4 regions of the Pseudoduganella sp. R-32 genome follow, and region 2 is predicted to be linked to each of the others. Evidence: predicted binding sites of a transcription regulator. Region 2 holds the regulator's gene; each other region holds the start of a gene.
What was found. Region 2 encodes sigma-54, which starts transcription at its own class of promoters, with help from an activator protein. Its sites were predicted from a motif close to TGGCANGNAANCTGCTTT; they were not measured.
Positions count from the first base shown of each region.

Region 1: ACN9MU_RS27395 (CmpA/NrtA family ABC transporter substrate-binding protein) is a predicted target of sigma-54. The motif match lies at 2,169-2,186, and genes of this name have one in related genera.
Region 3: ACN9MU_RS04035 (TldD/PmbA family protein) is a predicted target of sigma-54. The motif match lies at 2,404-2,421, and genes of this name have one in related genera.
Region 4: ACN9MU_RS31220 (beta-propeller fold lactonase family protein) is a predicted target of sigma-54. The motif match lies at 1,866-1,883, and genes of this name have one in related genera.

Region 1 covers NZ_CP183987.1:5,991,359-5,996,480, reverse strand. The annotation lists gene ACN9MU_RS27410 (oxidoreductase) at 1-199, opposite strand, end outside; gene ACN9MU_RS27405 (LysR family transcriptional regulator) at 311-1,210, shown strand; gene ACN9MU_RS27400 (LysR family transcriptional regulator) at 1,192-2,100, shown strand; gene ACN9MU_RS27395 (CmpA/NrtA family ABC transporter substrate-binding protein) at 2,217-3,437, shown strand; gene ntrB (nitrate ABC transporter permease) at 3,680-4,498, shown strand; gene ACN9MU_RS27385 (ABC transporter ATP-binding protein) at 4,500-5,122, shown strand, end outside.
Region 2 covers NZ_CP183987.1:1,025,170-1,030,291, forward strand. The annotation lists gene ACN9MU_RS04785 (KdsC family phosphatase) at 1-202, shown strand, start outside; gene lptC (LPS export ABC transporter periplasmic protein LptC) at 212-811, shown strand; gene lptA (lipopolysaccharide transport periplasmic protein LptA) at 825-1,385, shown strand; gene lptB (LPS export ABC transporter ATP-binding protein) at 1,388-2,143, shown strand; gene ACN9MU_RS04805 (RNA polymerase factor sigma-54) at 2,153-3,649, shown strand; gene hpf (ribosome hibernation-promoting factor, HPF/YfiA family) at 3,722-4,081, shown strand; gene ACN9MU_RS04815 (enoyl-CoA hydratase/isomerase family protein) at 4,157-5,122, shown strand, end outside.
Region 3 covers NZ_CP183987.1:877,845-882,966, forward strand. The annotation lists gene ACN9MU_RS04020 (serine hydrolase) at 1-400, shown strand, start outside; gene ACN9MU_RS04025 (substrate-binding periplasmic protein) at 559-1,416, opposite strand; gene ACN9MU_RS04030 (class I SAM-dependent methyltransferase) at 1,420-2,235, opposite strand; gene ACN9MU_RS04035 (TldD/PmbA family protein) at 2,475-4,109, shown strand; gene ACN9MU_RS04040 (TldD/PmbA family protein) at 4,126-5,122, shown strand, end outside.
Region 4 covers NZ_CP183987.1:6,820,166-6,825,287, forward strand. The annotation lists gene adh (aldehyde dehydrogenase) at 1-765, opposite strand, end outside; gene ACN9MU_RS31220 (beta-propeller fold lactonase family protein) at 893-1,831, opposite strand; gene ACN9MU_RS31225 (TonB-dependent receptor family protein) at 1,982-4,111, shown strand; gene ACN9MU_RS31230 (TonB-dependent receptor) at 4,108-5,122, opposite strand, start outside.

The DNA.
Region 1 (5,122 bases), 1.9 Mb from region 2:
TGGCAACTACGGCGGCTGCTTCCTTTGTCACATCGAGTTGCAGCGGCAGCAGCTGGGGATGCGCGCCAAGGGCGTCGACAATCGCTTGCGGGTTGCGGGCGGCTGCTACCACGGAGTCGCCGCGCGCCAGTGCGTCGCGGGCAATCAGCAGGCCGAAGCCGCGGGAGGCACCAGTGATGAACCAGACTTTGTTTGCCATGATCTTGCTCCTTCAAGAGTGGGTGGTTGGTGAAGGGCATATTAGGCTTCGGAGAGCTGCTACACTAGCCATAGTAAAGGTGATTGATCTTCAACTATTGGTTGTAAATGAATGGATAAGGCCCGCGTCATCACATTGTTCATCGGCGTCGTGCATGCCGGCAGCTTCAGCCAGGCGGCGGTCGATGCCGGCCTGTCGGCCCAGGCGGTCAGCAAGGCGATTCGCCAGCTGGAGGAATACCTCGGCGTGCGCCTGTTCCATCGCACGACACGCAGCCTGAGTCTTACGGACGAAGGCCAGCGCCTGTTCGAGCTGGCCAACCCGGGCCTGCGCTTGCTGGACGAGGCGCTGGACCACGTTCAGAACAGCCGCGAGGCGGTTGACGGCATGATCCGCGTCGCCGCGCCTACCTCGCTGGGCACGGTGGTGCTGGCGCCGCTGCTGCGCGAATTCCAGGAGCTGTATCCGAGCGCGCATTTCGACATGCTGTTCGACGACCACTTCACCGACTTGACCGAGGCGAAGATCGACGTCGGCTTCAGGGCGGGGAATCCGCCGGAGCGCAACCTGGTTGCGCGCCAGCTGGGCAGGATTCCTTTGCATATCTGCGCTTCGCCCGGCTATATCGAGCGCCACGGCGCCCCGCGCACGGTGGAAGAATTGCTGCACCATCGGTGCACCGGTTTCCGCCAGCCGAACACGGGCCGCGTGATTCCGTGGGAACTCAAAGGGCAGGGCGGCACGGTGTACCAGGACGTGCCCTGCGTGGCGACGTTCAATACGGCGGAGGGCGAGGTCGAGGCGGTGCGCGCCGGGGTCGGCATCGGCCAGCTGGCGCTGTACATGGTGGAGCGCGACCTGGCGGAAGGGCGGCTGGTGCACCTGCTGCCGACCCATGTGACGGCAAATGCGGCCGTTTACATGTACTATCCGCAGCGCAGCCGCATGCCGATGCGCGTGCGGCACTTTATCGACTTCATGGTGAAACGCAAATGGACCGCCTTTACCTGATGACTGTCTACGTGGCCGTGGCCGAGGAGCAGGGCTTTGCGGCAGGCGCGCGCCGGCTAGGCATGTCGCCGCCCGCCGTTACGCGCGCGGTGGCGGCGCTGGAAGAAAGGCTGGGCGCCAGGCTGCTGGACCGCACCACGCGCCATGTGCGCGTGACGGAAGCCGGCCAGCGCTACCTGGATGATGCGCGCCGCATCATCGCGGAAGTCGACGAGGCCGACGATGCAGTTGCCGGCATCAACGCCGCGCCGCGCGGCCACCTTACAGTGACGGCGCCGGTGCTGTTTGGACGCATCTACGTGGTGCCGGGCATTGTCGATTACCTGCAGCGCTATCCGGCGATGGATATTTCCACTGTCTTCGTCGACCGCGTGACCAACTTGCTGGAAGAAGGCATCGATGTCGGCATCCGCATCGGCGAGCTGCCCGATTCGAGCATGCGCGCCATTCCGGTCGGGCAGGTGCGGCGCATGATCATCGCTTCGCCTTCCTATATAGAGAAGCATGGCGCGCCGAGCACGCCGCAGGAGCTGGAGCAGCACACCATTGTCGCCTCGTCCGGCTCCAGCGTGCCTCCGGACTGGCGCTTCCAGAATGGCGCCGGCACGCAATCGCTGCGCGTCAAGCCGCGCCTGGGCGTGAACAATAACGACTCTGCCATCGAAGCAGTGCGCAGCGGCTTCGGCATCGCGCGCCTGCTGTCCTACCAGGCGGCAGTCTTGCTCGATGCAGGCGAGCTGGTTGAGGTGCTGCAGGACTACGCGACGCCGGCGGTGCCTATCCATATCATCCACCGTGACAGCCGTCAGGGCTCGACCCGCATCCGCAGCTTCGTGGACCTGATGGCCGAACGCCTGCGCACCGATCCGAGGCTTCACCCGGTGCGTTGACGGCGCTAAATTGGTGCGGCGCACAAACAAAGTGCTGGATTTCCCCGCCTTTCCCCCTGAAAGCGGGGTGGCACGGCGCTTGCAGTATCCCCATTATTTACAAACCGGGGATAGAGATGGATCGCACGTTCAGCCTTACCCGTCGTCGCCTGCTTGCTGCGGGCGCTGCGACAGCCTTATCGAATTACGCCTGGGCTGCAGGCTCCGACAAGCCTGAGAAAGAAGAAGTCAAAGTCGGCTTCATTCCATTGACCGATTGCGCCTCGGTCGTGATGGCTTCTGTGCTGGGCTTCGACAAGAAGTACGGCATCAAGATCGTCTTGAGCAAGGAGGCGTCCTGGCCCGCCGTGCGGGACAAGCTGGTGAACGGTGAACTCGACGCGGCCCATGTGCTGTATGGGCTGGTGTATGGCGTCCACCTGGGCGCTGGCGGTCCGAAGAAGGACATGGCCGTACTGATGAACCTCAATCACAACGGCCAGGCGATCACGCTGTCGAAGAAACTGTCCGACAAAGGCGCAGTCGATGGCGCTTCGTTGGCGAAGCTGATGCGCACCGACCAGCGCGAGTACACCTTCGCACAGACGTTCCCGACCGGCACCCATGCGATGTGGCTGTATTACTGGCTGGCGTCGTATGGCATCAACCCGATGACGGACGCCAAGGTCATTACGGTGCCGCCGCCGCAGATGGTCGCCAATATGCGGATCGGGAACATGGATGGCTTTTGCGTGGGCGAGCCATGGAACCACCGCGCGATTGTGGATGGCGTCGGCATCACGGCCACGACAACGCAGGACATCTGGCGTGACCATCCGGAGAAGGTGCTGGGTACCAGCGCGGAGTGGGTGAAGAAGTATCCCAATACTGCACGCGCACTCATCGCTGCGGTGCTGGATGCTGGACGCTGGATTGATGCGTCCCTGTCGAACAAGGTGAAGATGGCGGAAGCCATTGCCGACAAATCCTACGTCAACACGACGGTCGATGTGATTGGCCAGCGCATCATGGGCCGCTACCAGAATGGCCTGGGCAAAACCTGGGACGATCCGAACTACATGAAGTTCTTCAATGACGGCGCGGTGAATTTCCCATACCTCAGCGACGGCATGTGGTTCCTCACGCAACAGAAGCGCTGGGGCTTGCTGAAGGCGGAGCCGGATTACCTGGCAGTTGCCACGCAAATCAACCAGATCGATGTGTACAAGGACGGCGCGGCTATGGCGAAGGTGAGCGTACCAAAGTCGCCCCTGCGCAGCGTAAAGATGATCGACGGCACGACCTGGGACGGCAAGAATCCCAAGGCCTATGCTGATTCGTTCAAGATCAGAGCGTGAAGGGAGGCCTTATGAGTGCTATGTACGGAACGATAGACGGGGCCGGCGCGGGCACGCCTGGCACACACGGCGCACTGACCGCGCAGGACGCTGCGCGGGAAGCAGCTGCAGCCGCATTGGCCGCGGCTGGCGTGGGGCGGGCAATCGATATGAAGGTGGACGTTGCGCCGGCAGGACAGGCTGGGAAGGCGGGAGCATCAGTGCAACCGGCGCCCGCGGTGCCGGGAAGGCCAACGCGCCGCATGCGGCTGGCGGCGAAAGGCGTGCACCTGGCGCCGGAAGGTGGGCGGCTGCGGCCCTTTGTCATGAAAGTACTGCCGCCGCTGCTTGGCTTGTCGCTGCTGGTGCTGGCTTGGCAAATCCTGGCGGTACGCAACGCAGGCTTTCCCACTCCGCTGGAGACCTGGCATGAGGCGGTGAAGCTGTTCTCGGACCCGTTCTACCGCAAGGGTCCGAATGACCAGGGCATTGGCTGGAACATCCTGGCCTCGCTGCGCCGCGTCGCGCTGGGCTTCGGCCTGGCGGCGCTGGTGGGTATTCCGCTTGGCTTCCTGATCGGACGCTTCAGCTTTTTGTACGGCATGTTCAGCCCTTTAATCAGTTTGCTGAAGCCCGTATCGCCCTTGGCCTGGCTGCCGATTGGCCTGCTGGTGTTCAAGGCGGCCGATCCAGCCGCGATCTGGGCCATCTTCATTTGTTCGATCTGGCCCATGATCGTTAACACCGCCGTCGGCGTGCAGCGCGTGCCGCAGGATTACCTGAACGTGGCGCGTGTGCTGAACCTGTCCGAATGGAAGGTGGCGACCAGGATACTGCTGCCTTCCGTGCTGCCTTACATGCTGACCGGCGTGCGCCTCGCCATCGGCACGGCATGGCTGGTCATCGTCGCAGCCGAAATGCTGACGGGCGGCGTGGGCATCGGCTTCTGGGTGTGGGATGAGTGGAATAACCTGAACGTGCCGCACATCCTGATCGCCATCGGCGTGATCGGCGTGGTTGGCCTGTCGTTGGAACTGGCGCTGGTCGCGCTGGCCAAAGCTTTCAGCTATGAGGAGAAATGAGATGGCTTCGAAATTCATCGATATCAGCAAGGTCGACATGCGCTTTGGCCAGTTCCACGCGCTGAGCGACGTCAACCTGGTGGTCGAGCAGGGTGAGTTCATTACCCTGATCGGCCACTCGGGCTGCGGCAAGTCGACGCTGCTCAACCTGGTCGCGGGCCTGAACCGTCCCACCAGTGGCGTGCTGGTTTGCAGCGGGCGCGAGATCGCCGGGCCGGGGCCGGAACGCGCGGTCGTGTTCCAGAACCATTCGCTGCTGCCCTGGCTGACTTGTTTCGAGAACATTTACCTCGCAGTGGAGCGGGTGTTCGGCGGCAAGGAGACGCGCGCGCAACTGGATGAACGCAGCTGGCAGGCGCTGGAACTGGTGGGACTGGCGGCCGCTGGCGGCAAGCGGCCCAATGAAATTTCAGGTGGAATGAAGCAGCGCGTCGGCATCGCCCGCGCACTGTCGATGGAACCGAAGGTGCTGCTGATGGACGAACCGTTCGGCGCCCTCGATGCGCTGACACGCGCCCACCTGCAAGACGAATTGATGCGCATCGTCGCCGCGACGGGGGCCACCGTGGTGATGGTGACGCACGATGTGGATGAAGCCGTGCTGCTGTCCGATCGCATTGTCAT
Region 2 (5,122 bases):
CGGCGACGACGTGGTGGACCTGCCGCTGTTGAGCCGTGTGGGCTTTGCGGTCAGCGTGCCGAATGGCCGCAAGGAGGCGCACGATCGCTCCCACTACATTACCGAAGCTGCGGGCGGCCGCGGCGCGGTGCGCGAGGCCTGCGAATTCGTGCTGCGCGCCAGCGGCAGCTATGACCGCGTGATGGCCCAGTTCCTGGTGTAAGGGCAAGCGATGCGTAACCAGAGGACCGCCCACCGCTTCCGCCTGTCGATCGGCATGATCTTCGTGCTGCTGGCGGCGCTTGGCAGCTTCTACCTGCTCGAGCTGCTGAACCGCGCGGACGAACAGATGCAGGCCGACAAGCGCATGAACGAGCCGGATTACATCATCCATAACTTCTCCTTCGTGCGCATGACCAAGGATGGCAAGCCAAGCTATATCATTGCCGGCGACAAGCTGACCCACCGCCCGGTCGACGATTCGTCCGAGATCGACAATCCGCGCGTGCACAGCCTGGCCGGCGAGAAGCCGCCGATGGAGATCGTGGCGAATACGGCGCGCGTGGACGACACCAACAGCCGCGTCACCCTGAACGGCAGCGTGACGATCGACCGCGCGGCATCGCCGCAATCGCAACTGCTGCACCTGGAATCGGACAAGCTGGTGATCTTCCCGGACGAAGACCGCATGGAAACCGATCATCCGGTGAAACTGCGGCTGGGGGATACGACTGCTGCGGCCAACAGCATGCGCGCCAATAATGCGACGCGCGAAATGCACCTGGCCGGCAACGGCACGCTGCAGATTCCGCCCAAGGCCGCGGACCAATAACTGAGGAATGAACATGAAACGACTACTCTTGTCGGCAGCCTTGCTGCTGGGAGTCGCCGCTCCGGCGCTGGCCGAGAAAGCCGACTCCTACAAGCCGACCAACATCAGCTACGGCTCGATGGACATCGACGACGTCAAGCAGGTTACCATCCTGCTGGGCGGCGTCAAGCTGACCCGCGGCACCCTGACCATGACGGCCGAGCGCGCCTACGTCAAGCAGACGCCGGAGGGCTTCCAGCAAGTGACGCTGTTTGGCGACGGCAAGAAAGCCACCTTCCGCCAGAAGCGCGACGGCGCCGGCGACCAGTGGGTGGAAGGCGATGCCGACCGCATCGAATACGAGGAACAGGTTGAACTGGTGAAGATGTTCAACAAGGCCACCATCCGCCGCCTGGAAGGCGGCAAGCAGAACGACGAAGTGCAGGGTGAGTTCATTTCTTACGACAGCCGCAAGGAATTTTTCAGCGTGCGCAATTCGGCCAGCGGGGAGAGCAAGCCCGGCGGCGGTCGCGGCACCATGGTGATCCAGCCGACCCGTACCGAACCCCCAGCGACGCCGACGGAGAAGAAGTAAGCATGCAAGCAAATAACTGCGCCAGCACGCTGGTCGTGCGCGGCCTCCAGAAAACCTATGGCAAGCGACAGGTGGTGCACGACGTTTCGCTGCAAGTCGATTGCGGTGAAGTGGTCGGCCTGCTCGGTCCCAACGGTGCCGGCAAGACTACCTCTTTCTACATGATCGTCGGCCTGGTGGCTTCCGATGCAGGCACCATCGATATCGGCGGCACCGACGTGTCGAGCCTGCCGATCCACAAGCGCGCCACGCTGGGCCTGTCCTACCTGCCGCAGGAAGCTTCGGTGTTCCGCAAGCTGACGGTGGAAGAAAACATTCGTGCCGTACTGGAACTGCAGAAGGTGGACGGCAAGCCTCTGCCCAAGGCGGAAATCAAGCAGCGCCTGGAATCGCTGCTGGCCGACTTGCAAATCGAGAAGCTGCGCGAGAACCCGGCCCTGTCGCTGTCGGGTGGCGAGCGCCGCCGCGTGGAAATTGCGCGCGCCCTGGCCACCAACCCGCGCTTCGTGTTGCTCGACGAACCGTTTGCCGGCGTGGATCCGATCGCCGTGATCGAAATCCAACGTATTGTGCGTTTCCTGAAGGAGCGCAATATCGGTGTGCTGATCACCGACCATAATGTGCGTGAGACCCTCGGCATTTGCGACCGCGCCTACATCATCAACCAGGGCGCCGTGCTGGCCTCGGGCCGCCCGGACGACATCATTGCCAACGAATCCGTTCGCCGCGTCTACCTCGGCGAACACTTCCGCATGTAAACGAAGGCCATGAAACAAACACTGCAACTGCGAACCTCGCAACACCTGGCGCTGACGCCGCAGCTGCAACAATCCATCCGCCTGCTGCAGCTGTCCACGCTGGAGCTGCACCAGGAGTTGGAACAGCTGCTTGGCGACAATCCCATGCTGGAGCGCCTTGACGACCCGCTCGACCACTCGGTACGGCTGCTGGCCGATGGCGCCATCAGCCAGGGCAACGGCAATGGCACCGAAGCTCCCGCCACGCCTTCGGCTGAAGGCCCGCAAGGCGAGGGCGGCGAAGCCCCGGCCGCTGCCGGCGAAAGCGATACCTATGAAGGCGGCGACCATGAAGCCGGCAACGGCAGCGACGACGCCGACTGGAGCGCCAGCGCCGGCAGCAAATCCGCCGACGACGAAGACAGCCGCCCGCAACTGGAAGCTTCCGGCTGCACGCTGCGCGAACACCTGCTCGAGCAGATGCGCGTCACCGTGCAGGAGCCGCGCGACCGCGCGCTGATGGAACTGATCATCGATGCGCTGGACGAGAACGGCTACCTGGAAGAGCCGCTGGAAGAAATCCACGAGCGCCTGCCGCCCGAGCTGGAAATCGAACTGGACGACCTGCGCTGCAGCCTGGTGCTGCTGCAAAGCTTCGATCCGCCCGGCGTCGCCGCACGCAATGCCTCCGAATGCCTGGCGCTGCAGATCAGGCGCATGCCCGGCGTGCCGCTGGTGACGCGCCGCATGGCGCTGACCATCGTCGAGAAGCACCTGACCTGGTTCGCCCAGCGCGAGTTCACCAAGCTGAAGAAAGCGCTCGACTGCGACGATGAAGACTTGCGCGAAGCACAGTGCGTGATCCGCCAGTGCAACCCGCATCCGGGCGCCGAATTTGCGTCAGGCGAGTCAGACTACGTGGTGCCGGACGTGATCGTGAAAAAGGGCCGCGGCGGCTGGATCGTCACCCTGAACAACGACGTGGTGCCGCGCCTGCGCGTGAACGCGCTGTATGCCAACCTGCTCAAGCAAGGCAAGAGCGAGTCGCAGATGAATGGCCAGCTGCAGGAGGCCAAGTGGTTGATCAAGAATATGCGCCAGCGCTTCGACACGATCCTGCGCGTCGCGGAAGCGATAGTAGAAAGACAAAAGAACTTTTTCAGTCATGGCGCAGTGGCCATGAGACCCCTTGTGTTGCGTGAAATTGCTGATACACTGGGACTACACGAGAGCACTATTTCTCGCGTAACAACTCAAAAATATATGCTCACCCCGCATGGCATGTTTGAGTTGAAATATTTCTTTGGTAGCCACGTCGCGACCGAAGCCGGGGGGGAGGCTTCCTCGACTGCGATACGGGCACTGATCGTGCAATTGACAGGAGCAGAAGACCCGAAAAATCCTTTATCCGACAGTAAGATTGCGGACATGCTGGGTGAACAAGGCATGGTGATTGCGCGACGGACTGTTGCCAAATATCGAGAAGCGTTGAAGATCCCTCCAGTTAGCCTCCGCAAATCGTTGTAGTGCAGTGCATGGGTTCCTCTGTGCGTTTCGGCGTGCACGAACTCGAGAGCGACATCATCTTTAGGAGTGTGTATGAATCTCACCATCAGTGGACATCATGTCGAAGTGACCCCAGCCATTCGCGAGTACGTGCAGAACAAGCTGGAACGAGTCAAGCGCCATTTCGATCAAGTAATCGATATTGCTGTCATCCTGACTGTAGATAACCTCACCGAGAAAGAGAAACGCCAGAAAGCCGAAATCAACCTGCGCATGTCTGGCAAAACTGTTTACGTCGAAAGCCTGTCGCAAGACCTTTACGCCGCCATCGATACCCTGATTGATAAACTGGATCGCCAGGTCATGAAATACAAGGACCGTGTGCAGAACCACAGTCATGCGGCCATCAAGCATTTCCCGGATACGTATGAGGCACCACCCACCGCCATGTAAAGGACTGGCCGTGCAGCACACCAAAGGGCGCAATTGGCGCCCTTTTTTGCGACCAGTGTGCGTTAGAATATTTGCATGAGCGAACACGTACACACCCAACTCTCCAACGGTACCGGCTTCATCACGCTGGACCGCCCCAAGACCCTCAATTCACTGTCCCTCGACATGGTGCGCGCGATGACGCAGGCGCTGCTGGCATGGCGCGACGATGCGTCGGTGGCGGCGGTCGTGGTGCGCAGCAGCAGCGAACGCGCGCTGTGCGCAGGCGGCGATATCCGCTTCTTCCACGACGTCGGCCGCGGCAATACGCAAGGCGGCAGCGCGCTGCTGGAGGACTTCTTCACCGAAGAATATGCGCTGAACCATTTAATCCATTTCTACCCCAAGCCTTATGTGGCGCTGATGGATGGCGTGGTGATGGGCGGCGGCATGGGCATCGCGCAGGGCGGGCCGGAGTGCGGCGTGCGCATCGTCACGGGCCGTACCAGGATGGCGATGCCCGAGGTGAACATCGGCCTGTTTCCCGACGTGGGCGGCAGTCACTTCCTGTCGCATGCGCCGGGCCAGCTTGGCATGTGGCTCGGCCTCACCGGGCTGACGGTCGGCGCCGCGGATGCGCTCTACCTCGACCTGGCTGACTACTTCGTGCCGGAAACTGAACTGGCCGGACTGGCCAAGCTGTTCGAGTCGACGCCCGGCAAATCGTTGCGCGATGCTGTCGCGGTCTTTGCCGGCCCGCACAACGCCTTCGCCGGCGACAGCGAACTGGAAGCGCAGCGTGCCCTGATCGATCAGCATTTCTCGGCGGGCTCGGTACCCGCCATCATGGATTCGCTGCGAGGCGACAGCACGCCTTTCGCGCAGAAATCGCTGAAGGCAATGGAATTGCGCTCGCCGCTGATGATGAGCGTGACCCACGAGCTGCTGAAGCGCGGCGCGTCGCTGGGCGTGTCCGACTGCTTGCGCATGGAGCGCAACCTGGTGCGCCGCAACTTCGAACACGGCGAGATTTTCGAGGGCGTACGCGCCCTGGTGATCGAC
Region 3 (5,122 bases), 150 kb from region 2:
CTACGCCGAGCAGGAAGCTGAAATGCACAAGGAAGAACTGGCGCGCCAGGGCAAGCTGTCCTCGGCCCGGGCGGCGGCATCCAGGCCTTCGCTGCCGCTGGCATCCTACAACGGCGACTATAACGATCCCTGGTATGGCACGGTGAGCATCAGGCAGGAAGGCGGCAAGCAGCTCATGTCGTTCAGCCGCACGCCGGATTTGACCGGCACGCTGGAGCACTTCCAGCACGACACGTTCATCGTGCGCTGGAAGGAGCGCAATTTCAACGCCGATGCCTATGTGACGTTTTCGCTGAATCCGGACGGTTCGATTGATCGCATGAAGATGGCGCCAGTGTCCACCGAGACGGATTTCAGCTATGACTTCGCCGATTTGTCCTTTACTCCGGTGAAAAAATGACAAAATTCCGACAAACTTGAAACGAAGTGTGAGAATCATTCATGTGCGCATGCAGCATAATAGCGGCTGGTTTGTGCACTTGGGAGAATGAATGACTAGCCTGATCGTTTCAATTGCCGTCGTCTTGGGCGGTCTTTTCGTTGCCGGATACGGCTTTGTCACCTTGATGAGCCGCCTGCAATCCCGCTAGGAAGCTCCAGTTCAAATACCTTGCGCTTGCGCGCCGCGATCTCCCCCAGGGCGCGCTGGAAAGCCGGGTAGCCGTTCAACAGCTTGTCGAAACTGCCATCGGCTTGCGCAAGTTTCAAGCCTCGCTCCACCCGCTCCGCCATCGCCTTGTTGTCCTTGCTGACAAAGAAATAGAACGGTACGCGGTAATGCAGGAAGATCGTCGGTTCCACCATCAATCCATCCTTCCCATACACCTTTTCCTCGGCCCAGGCCTCGTGCACGCCGCGCGGCATGTAGTCGAAGCGCTTTGCTTTCAGCATCGGGAACAGCGAACTGTAATTGACCGTCGTTTCAACCGGCAGGCGGTTGTGGCGCAACACATCCACCGAAGGCCAGTTGACGCCCGCGCCGGCAACGAGCTTGCGCAGGTCGCCCAGGCTGCGAACCTCGCGGAAGCGGGCTTCATCCTCCTTGCGGATCATGAAGACGCGGTAATCGTTCAGCTCGCGCACCAGGGAGATGCGAATCGGCAGCAGGTCGCGTTCGCGCTCGGCGTTGGTGCCGTCCCACATGATGTTGATGACGCCATTGCGCTTGAGTTCCAGGGCGCGGCGCGGGCTGGTCAGTTCGTGGGGATAGAACTCGATGGAGAAGGGGCCGTCGGTCTTTTCCAGCGCGAGGCGCAGCAGCAGGTGAAAGTAGGTGACCTGTACCTCGGAGCCAGGCGTGACCGAGGGCAGGACGAAGCGCATCAGCGGCGCATTGGCCGCGTCGCCCGCATTGGCCAGGGTGGATGCTGCCGCCAGCAGCAAGCCGGCGGCAGAGCGTTGCAGCTTTTTCAGCACTGATTACTGCGGCTTGACGAACTTCAGCGTCATGCGGTCGCTCTCGCCAATGGCAGCGTACTTGGCGCGGTCCTTGTCCTTGTTGGTGAAGGTCGGAGGCAAGGCCCACACCCCGTTCTCGTGGTTGGCGTCATCCTTGGCATTGGCGTTGACTTCAGACTTTGCCACCAGCTTGAAGCCGGCCTGTTCGGCCATCTTGATGACATAGGCTTCGTGCATATAGCCGGTACTGGCCTTGGCATCCTGGGTCATGGCGGACGGCAGGCGGTGTTCTTCCACGCCGAAGATACCGCCTGGTTTCAGCGTGTCGTAGATGCTGGCCATCAGCTTCTTCATGTTCTCGTCGCCGGTGCCGATCCAGTTATGGATGTTGCGGAACGTGAGCACCATGTCGGCGCTGCCTTTCGGCGCGTAAGTGTATACGCCGTTGCCCGGTTCGAAGGCGCCCAGCACCACCTTGTCGCGGCCCGGCTGCTTGGCCAGGAACTCCTGGAAGCGTTCAGCCGACTTGCGCACGCGTTCGTCGGCCGATTGCGGGCTGGAGCCGGCGGTAATCAGCTTGCCCTGGTCGCGCAGGTAAGGGGCCAGGATTTCGGTGTACCAGCCGCCGCCCGGCGACAGTTCGACCACCGTCATGTTCGGCTTGATGCCGAAGAAGGTCAGGGTCTCGTAAGGATGGCGGTACTGGTCGCGTTTGACGTTGTCCGCGTTGCGGGTAGGGCTGGCGATTGCAGCTTTCAGGGCAGGATCTGCCAGTGCAACGCCGGAAAAACCGGTAAAGCCAACGGCCAGCAGGCCGGCCAGGACGTACTGTTTCATTCAGGAGTCTCCTTTTTTCGTTGGGCAGGCGACGCAGCGGCTCCGGTCGCCCGGGACTTGATGATCGTGCAAGCTGGCCGCCCGGTCAAGTGTCCGCGCGGACGGTGTGCGGACACTGCCCGGACACTTTTTGCGGATATGTTTCAGCTTTGTACAAGCTTTACACAATGGCATAAAAATTGCGTACGATTTGATCCCTGCAAGCTGTCTTAGGTAAAAACGATAACCCTGGAGAGACTATGGAACGACGTGCATTCCTCAACATGAGCGGCGGTGCAATGGCTGCCATGATGATGCCTTTTGGCCGCGCCATTGCGGCCGACGAGCTGGTAAAGCCCGTGGAAGTGAAGTTCAAGAAGATGCTGGCAGATACCGCGCTGACCGCGGCCACCCAGGCCGGCGCCAGCTACTGCGACGTGCGCATCGGCCGCTACCTGAACCAGTTCATCACGACCCGTGACCTGAACATCGAAAACGTCACCAATACCGAATCCGCTGGCGTGGGCGTGCGCGTGATCGCCAACGGCGCCTACGGCTTTGCCGCCACCAGCGACATGTCGCCGGACGGCGTGGCCGGCGCGGCGCGCCAGGCGGTCGCCATCGCCAAGGCGAACGCCAAGCTGCAGGCAGCCGGCGTGCAGCTGGCGCCGACGCCGGGCGTGGGCGAAGTGTCGTGGGCGACCCCGATCAAGAAGGACTGGCGCACCGTGCCGATCAAGGAGAAGGCCGACCTGCTGATCACCGCCAACAAGGGCGCGCTGGAAGCCGGCGCTTCGTTCATCCAGTCCTTGCTGTTCCAGGTTAACCAGCAGAAGTACTTCGCTTCCACCGACGGTTCCTATATCGACCAGGACCTGCATCGCCTGTGGGTGCCGTTCTTCGCCACGGCCGTTGACAAGTCGACCGGCAAGTTCCGCAGCCGTTCCGACCTGGGCACCCCGGTCGGCATGGGCTATGAATACCTGGACGGCCGCAAGGAAGACAAGATCAAGGCAGCGGGCGGCGTTGCCACGCTGTACAACCGTACCTATGACCTGGTCGAGGATGCGAAGGCCGCCGGCCGCCAGGCCAAGGAAAAGCTGACCGCCAAGTCGGTCGAGCCGGGCAAGTACGACCTGGTGCTGTCGCCGGAACATATGTGGCTGACCATCCACGAATCCGTCGGCCACCCGACCGAACTCGATCGCGTGCTGGGCTACGAGGCCAACTTCGCCGGCACTTCCTTCGCGACCCTGGACAAGCAGCAGTCGAAGAAATTCAAGTACGGTTCGGACCTGGTCAACATCGAGGCAGACAAAACCATCCAGGGTTCGCTGGGGGCGGTCGGCTACGACGACGAAGGCGTCAAGTGCAAGAAGTGGGACATCATCAAGGACGGCATCCTGGTGAATTACCAGGCTACGCGCGACCAGGCGGCGGTGATCGGCGAGAAAGAATCGCACGGCTGCTCCTACGCGGACTCCTGGAGCAATGTGCAGTTCCAGCGCATGCCTAACGTTTCGCTCAAGGCTGGCAAGAAGAAGATGACCCCGGACGAACTGGTGAAAGACGTGAAGAAGGGCATCTACATCGTGGGGGCCGGTTCCTTCTCGATCGACCAGCAGCGCTACAACTTCCAGTTCGGCGGCCAGATGTTCTACGAGATCAAGGACGGCAAGATCGGCCAGATGCTGGAAGACGTGGCTTACCAGTCGAATACCCAGGAGTTCTGGAACGCCTGCACCGCCATGTGCGATGAGCGCGACTGGCGCATGGGCGGCTCTTTCTTCGACGGCAAAGGCCAGCCGATGCAGGTGAGCGCGGTGTCGCACGGTTCGTCAACTTCGCGATTCAACGGCATCAACGTGATCAACACTGCACGCAAGATCGGCTAAGGCGAAAGGACTACGAATGAAGATCCTGAATCAGGAAGAGACCAAGCGCATCTCCGACAAGGTCATGTCGCTGAGCAAAGCCGATGAGTGCATCGTCACCATCAACGGCAGCCGCACCGGCAATATCCGCTATGCGCGCAATGCCGTGTCGACTGCCGGCCTGGTGGAAAATACCCAGCTGTCCGTGGCGGTCGCCTTCGGCAAGAAGCAGGGCACGGCAGTCATCAACGAGTTTGACGACAAGTCGCTGGCGAAAGCCGTGCAGCGCGCGGAAGAACTGGCAAAACTGGCGCCGGAAAATCCGGAGTTCATGCCGACGCCGGACAAGCAGGCGTTCAAGGGCTCCGACACCTTCAGCAAGTCGACCGACGCGATCAATCCTGAGTACCGCGCGCAGGTGGCGGCTTACAGCATCGAGGCCTGCAAGAAGAAGGGCCTGGTCGCTGCGGGCTTCTTTACCGACCAGTCCTCGTTCGAGACAGTCGCCAACTCGCGCGGCGTGTTCGGCCACCAGTCGCAGACCGGCATCGACTTCACCTGCACCGTGCGGACCGAAGACGGCCGCGGTTCGGGCTGGGTGCGCCGCGATGCTCAGGACGTCAATCGCTTCGATCCGCGCGCAGCGGCCGAAGTGGCGATGGAGAAGGCGATCCGCTCGGCAGAAGCCAAGGCGCTGGAGCCTGGCCGCTATACGGTGATCCTGGAACCTGCCGCGACTTCCGACCTGCTGGCGTTCATGTTCAGCAGCTTCGACGCGCGTTCGGCCGACGAGGGCCGCAGCTTCCTGGCCAAGAAGGGCGGCGGCAACCGCATGGGCGAAAAACTGTTCGACGAGCAGGTGAACGTGTGGGCCGACCCGTGGGATAAGGATATTCCTGTGCTGCCATGGGATAACCAGACCTTGCTGGCGCGCGAGCGCATGGACATCATCAAGAACGGCAAGATCGCTTCGTTGAACTACTCGCCGTTCTGGGGCAAGAAACAGGGCCAGCGCGCTGTAGGCCAACCGGGCA
Region 4 (5,122 bases), 1.1 Mb from region 2:
GTTCTGCGCCGCATAGCCCATGATCAGGCGGCCGGTGCCGGTTTCGCCGGTGAAGGCCACCTTGGCGATACGCTTGCTCGAAGCCAGCGGCTTGCCCGCTTCCAGGCCGAAGCCGTTCACCACATTCAGCACGCCAGCCGGCAGCAGGTCGCCGATCAGCTCCAGCAACACCATGATGGAGGCCGGGGTTTGCTCGGCTGGCTTGAGCACGACACAGTTGCCGGCGGCCAGCGCAGGGGCCAACTTCCATACCGCCATCAGGATCGGGAAGTTCCATGGAATGATCTGGCCGACCACGCCGAGCGGTTCATGGAAGTGATATGCATAGGTTTCGGAGTCGACCTGCGCCACCGTACCCTCCTGGGCGCGGATGCAGCCGGCGAAGTAGCGGAAATGGTCGATCGCCAGCGGAATGTCTGCCGCCATCGTTTCGCGGATCGGCTTGCCGTTGTCGATGGTTTCAGCGGTCGCGATGAGCTGCAGGTTCTGCTCCATGCGGTCAGCCATCTTGTTCAGGATATTTGCACGCTCGGTCGGCGAAGTCTTGCCCCATGCAGCCTTGGCTGCGTGCGCGGCGTCCAGCGCCAGCTCGACATCCTCGGCGGTGGAGCGTGCGATCTCGCAGAAAGGCAGGCCGGTGATCGGCGTGATATTGGCGAAGTACTCGCCTTTGACCGGCGGGACGAATTTGCCGCCGATGAAGTTATCGTAACGGGTCTTGAAGGGATTGGCGACGCCCAGTTTGCTGATGTCGGCGAGATTCATGTCGTCCTCTATATTGAGTGGTTGTGGGTACTGCCTTATTCGCAATTGCCGTGCCAGCGGCTTTTGCTCCTTGGCCGAAGCACCGCGCAACAACAACTGTTCCAAACTTGAACAACTGTTGCGCAAATCAACGGATCACCACGCCCCAGGGCAGTTCGCCGACCGGGATATCAGCCACCTTGCGTGCGGTAGCGGTATCGATCACCGAGACTTTGTTGGAGCGGCCGTTGGCGACATAGAGCTTGCTGCCGTCCGGAGTGATCGCCATATTCCAGGGACGCTTGCCGACTGCAATCGTGGCGGTCACTTCATTGCGGGCGGTATCGATTCGCATCACGCTGCCGTCCATCCCGTTGGAGACGTACACGCTACGCCCGTCCGGGTGGACGGCGATGCCGTTTGCATTGCGTCCGGCGGGAATGGTGGCCAGCGTGCGCAGCGTGGCCGGGTCGATCACGTACACTGCATTCGCCATCTCGCACGCGACGTACACCCGGCTGGAATCGGGCGCGAAGCCGATCCCGCGCGGGCGCAGGCCTACCGCGACGGAGCCGGACTGGCGGCGCTGCGCCACGTCAATCACGTCGACCTGCTCCGCCTCCTCGGCGCTGACATAGAGGTAGCGGCTGTCCGGGCTGAAGACTGCGTGCTCCGGATTGCGGCCTTGCACCGGGATATCCGCCAGCCGCGCGTGGGTGACGGCATCGAACAGCGCCACGCTATTGCCCTCTTCCACGGCTACCGCCACCAGCTTGCCGTCCGGCGAGACGCTGACGCCCTCCGGCGAGCGCCCCAGCGCCAGCGTTACGCTGCTGCCCGCCATGCTGTCGATGGCCAGCAGGCTGCCGCTGGAGGCATCGCTGACAAAAAGCTGGCGCCCGCCCGGATCAATGCCGATGCCGCGCGGCCGTTTTCCGGCATTCAACTGGCGTACCACGCTATCGGTTGCGGTATCGATGACGCTGATGGTGCCGGACTTCTCGTTCGGCACATAGGCGAATGGCGCGGCAAAAGCGAGGCTGGCGGCGCCTGCAGCACACAATGCTGCGACCGGGTTTGCCTTCATGATGTCTCCTTTGGTATGGTGTGTGCCCGTTAGTTATGCAAGCGATATGCCAGCAAACGTGCGGCCTGTCGTTGGCTTGGCAGGCATATTGCTTATGTGATCGGGAGACCCGCGCAGCGGGCACGCTGAACCGATCCGAGGAGACTGAACATGAACCCCATTCGCTTGAACGCCATCGCCGCCCTGCTGGCCAGCCTGTTTTCCCCCATGCTGGCGCATGCTGCGTCGGCCGAAGCCACGCCGGAAGGCGCTGCGATCGCCGACGTTGTCGTCATCAGCGGCAGCCGCGTCGAGCATTCCAGCTTCGACCTGCCGGCCGCGATCAACGTGCTCGATGCACAGCACATCCGTGACGGACAGTTGCGCGTGAATGCCTCGGAGTCCCTGGCCGCCGTTCCAGGCGTGGTGGTGCAGAACCGGCAGAACTACGCACAGGACTTGCAGGTTTCTTCGCGCGGGTTTGGCGCCCGGTCGGCTTTCGGCGTGCGCGGCGTGCGCCTGATCACAGATGGCATCCCGGCCAGCATGCCGGACGGCCAAGGCCAGGCCGCTACCTTCAACCTGGACATGGCAGAGCGCATCGAGGTGCTGCGCGGCCCCTACTCCGCCATCTACGGCAACCATGCCGGCGGCGTGATCCAGCTCTTTACCCGCGACGGCGAAGGTGCGCCGACGGTGGAAGCCAGCTTTGCCGCTGGCAGCGACGGCCTGCGCAAGACCGACCTGAATGCGCAAGGAAGCGCTGCCGGCATAGGCTATGTGCTGGATGCCTCGCGCTTCGATACCGATGGTTACCGCGACCACAGCGCCGCCCGCCGCGACCAGGCGATGGCCAAGCTGACCATGCAGCCGCTACCCGGTGCGAAGCTGGTGCTGGTCGCCAACGGTCTGCGCCAGGAGGACACGCAAGACCCGCTGGGCGTAACCTGGGCCACTTGGCAACGCGACCCGCGTGCCGGCGAAATCGATGCCACCGACACGCAAGTACCCAAGCGCACGCTGGCGGAGCGCTATAACACCCGCAAGAGCATTGACCACCAGCAGGGAGGCGCCAGCTGGGACCAGCGCTTCGAGTCAGGCCGGCTGCACGTCGGCCTGTGGGGCGGCAATCGCCGCGTGACGCAGTTCCAGGCGTTTTCCAAAGGCTTCCAGGCGCCGGCCAGCCATTCGGGCGGAGTGGTCGACTTCGACCGCGATTTCTACGGCACCGACATCAACTGGCAGGACATGCGCGAACTTGCCGGCGGCAGGCTGACGACCACGGTGGGCGTCGAGTACGGCCGATCGAGCGATGACCGCAAGGGGTATGAGAATTTCATCGGCAATACGTTCGGCGTGCAGGGCAAGCTGCGGCGCGACGAGAACGACGTGGTGTCGAACACCGATCCCTACCTGCAAACGGAATGGCAGGGCGAACGCTGGCAGTTCACCGCGGGCCTGCGCCACAGCCGCATGCGAGTATCAGTGGACGACCATTTCCTGGGCAATGGCAATGACAGCGGCGCCCTGCGCTACAGCCGGACTACGCCCCTGCTGGGAGTTTTGTACAAGCTGTCGCCGGCGGTGAACCTGTATGCGACGGCGGCGCGCGGCTTCGAGGCGCCAACCTTGAATGAGCTGTTCTATTCCGGCACCGGTGCCGGTTTCAACTTCCAGTTGCGGCCAGCGCGCAGCACACACATCGAAGCAGGCATCAAGGCACGTGCCGGCGACACCCGAATCGATGCCGCATTGTTCCAGGTGCGCACGCACGATGAACTGGTGGTCGATGCTTCGAGTGGCGGCCGCACCAGCTACCGCAACGCCAGCGAAACCCTGCGCCAGGGCGCCGAAGTATCGTTGGACAGCAAGCTGGGGGCTGGCTTCAGCGGGCGCGTGGCAGCCACCTTGCTGAAGGCGACTTACGAAAAGCCCTTTGGCAGCGTGCGTGAAGGCGCCCGTTTGCCTGGCGTGCCGCGCGCCAGCCTGTTTGCCGAACTGGCATGGAAGTCCAGCGGCGAGCACTTCACTGCAGCGTTGGAATCACTTTCGGTGGCGAGCGTGTATGCCGAAGATGCGAATGCCGACAAGCCAGCGCCTGGCTACAGCATCCTGAATGCGCGTGTGGTCGCAAAGCAGTCGACAGGCGGATGGCGCATCAGCGAATTTGCGCGCCTGAACAACCTGGCCGATCGCCGTTACATCGGTTCGGTGATTGTCGGCGACAGCAACAAGCGCTATTACGAAGCCGCTCCCGGACGCAACTGGGTGATGGGCGTCAGCGCCCAGTACCAGTTCTAGTAATTGATGCGCAGCCCGGCTGTCACCGTGCGTGGTGCGCCGGGCGCCACGAAGCGGGCCTCTTGCGCCTGGCCTGTGGAGAAGAAGTCGGCAGCCATCGCGCCGAAGGTTTCATATCGGCGATTGGTGGCGTTATTGATACGCACCTGCCATTCCCATTTTTCATTCGGACGGTAGCTGGCTTGCAAGCCAAGCAGGGTATGGCCGCCAACGCGCCAGCCCGGCCGCGCGCCATCTTCGTTGCCAAGGATGGCCATGCTGGAGGCGGCGTGCAGGGTAGCGCTCAATGACAGTGCCTCCGACACGTGCCAATCTGCGCCAAGCTTGAAAGTGTGGCGCGGCAGGCCTGCCATCCGTGTGCCTTTCCGTACCGTCACGTCGCGGCTACCGGTGAACAGGCTGCCATCTGCGCCGTACACGGCATCGAGGAAGCTGTAGACAATCGTCAACTGCACACTGGCGGCGCGCAAGCTGGCCGTGATGTCTGCCCCTTGATGCCGTGTGCGGGGAAAGTTGGCAAAGTAGCCGTGCTGGGAGACGCCGGCTGTGCGGAACAGGATGTCGTCCCTGTTTTGCGTGCGATAGATGGCCAGCGAAGCTTGCTGACCATCCTGCTTCCAGCGAGCGCCAGCTTCCACGGTACGTGAAACGACCTGCTTCAGGTATGGGTCCGATTGCAGGCCGACTGGCAAGCGGCAGGGTTGCTCGGGGTCCGCGCATCCCAGTTCGATCACGGTCGGTACGCGGTTGCTTTGGGAGGCATTGGCGAACAGCGTGAGCTTCGGGGCCGCCTGGTAGGTCACGCCGAGCGCTGGATTCAGCTTACGGTAGGTGAAGCGTTCGTGCTGCCCCGCGCCGTCATCGTGCCGGAGGGTGTTTGACAGGCGCGACCAGGCGTAACGCGCGGAGGCGGTCAGGGACCAGTCACTGCCAAGCGTCCAGGTATCGCTGGAGAACAGGGAAGCGCTGCGTGCCATACCATCGACAGCTGCTTCCAGTTCCGGCTCGCTG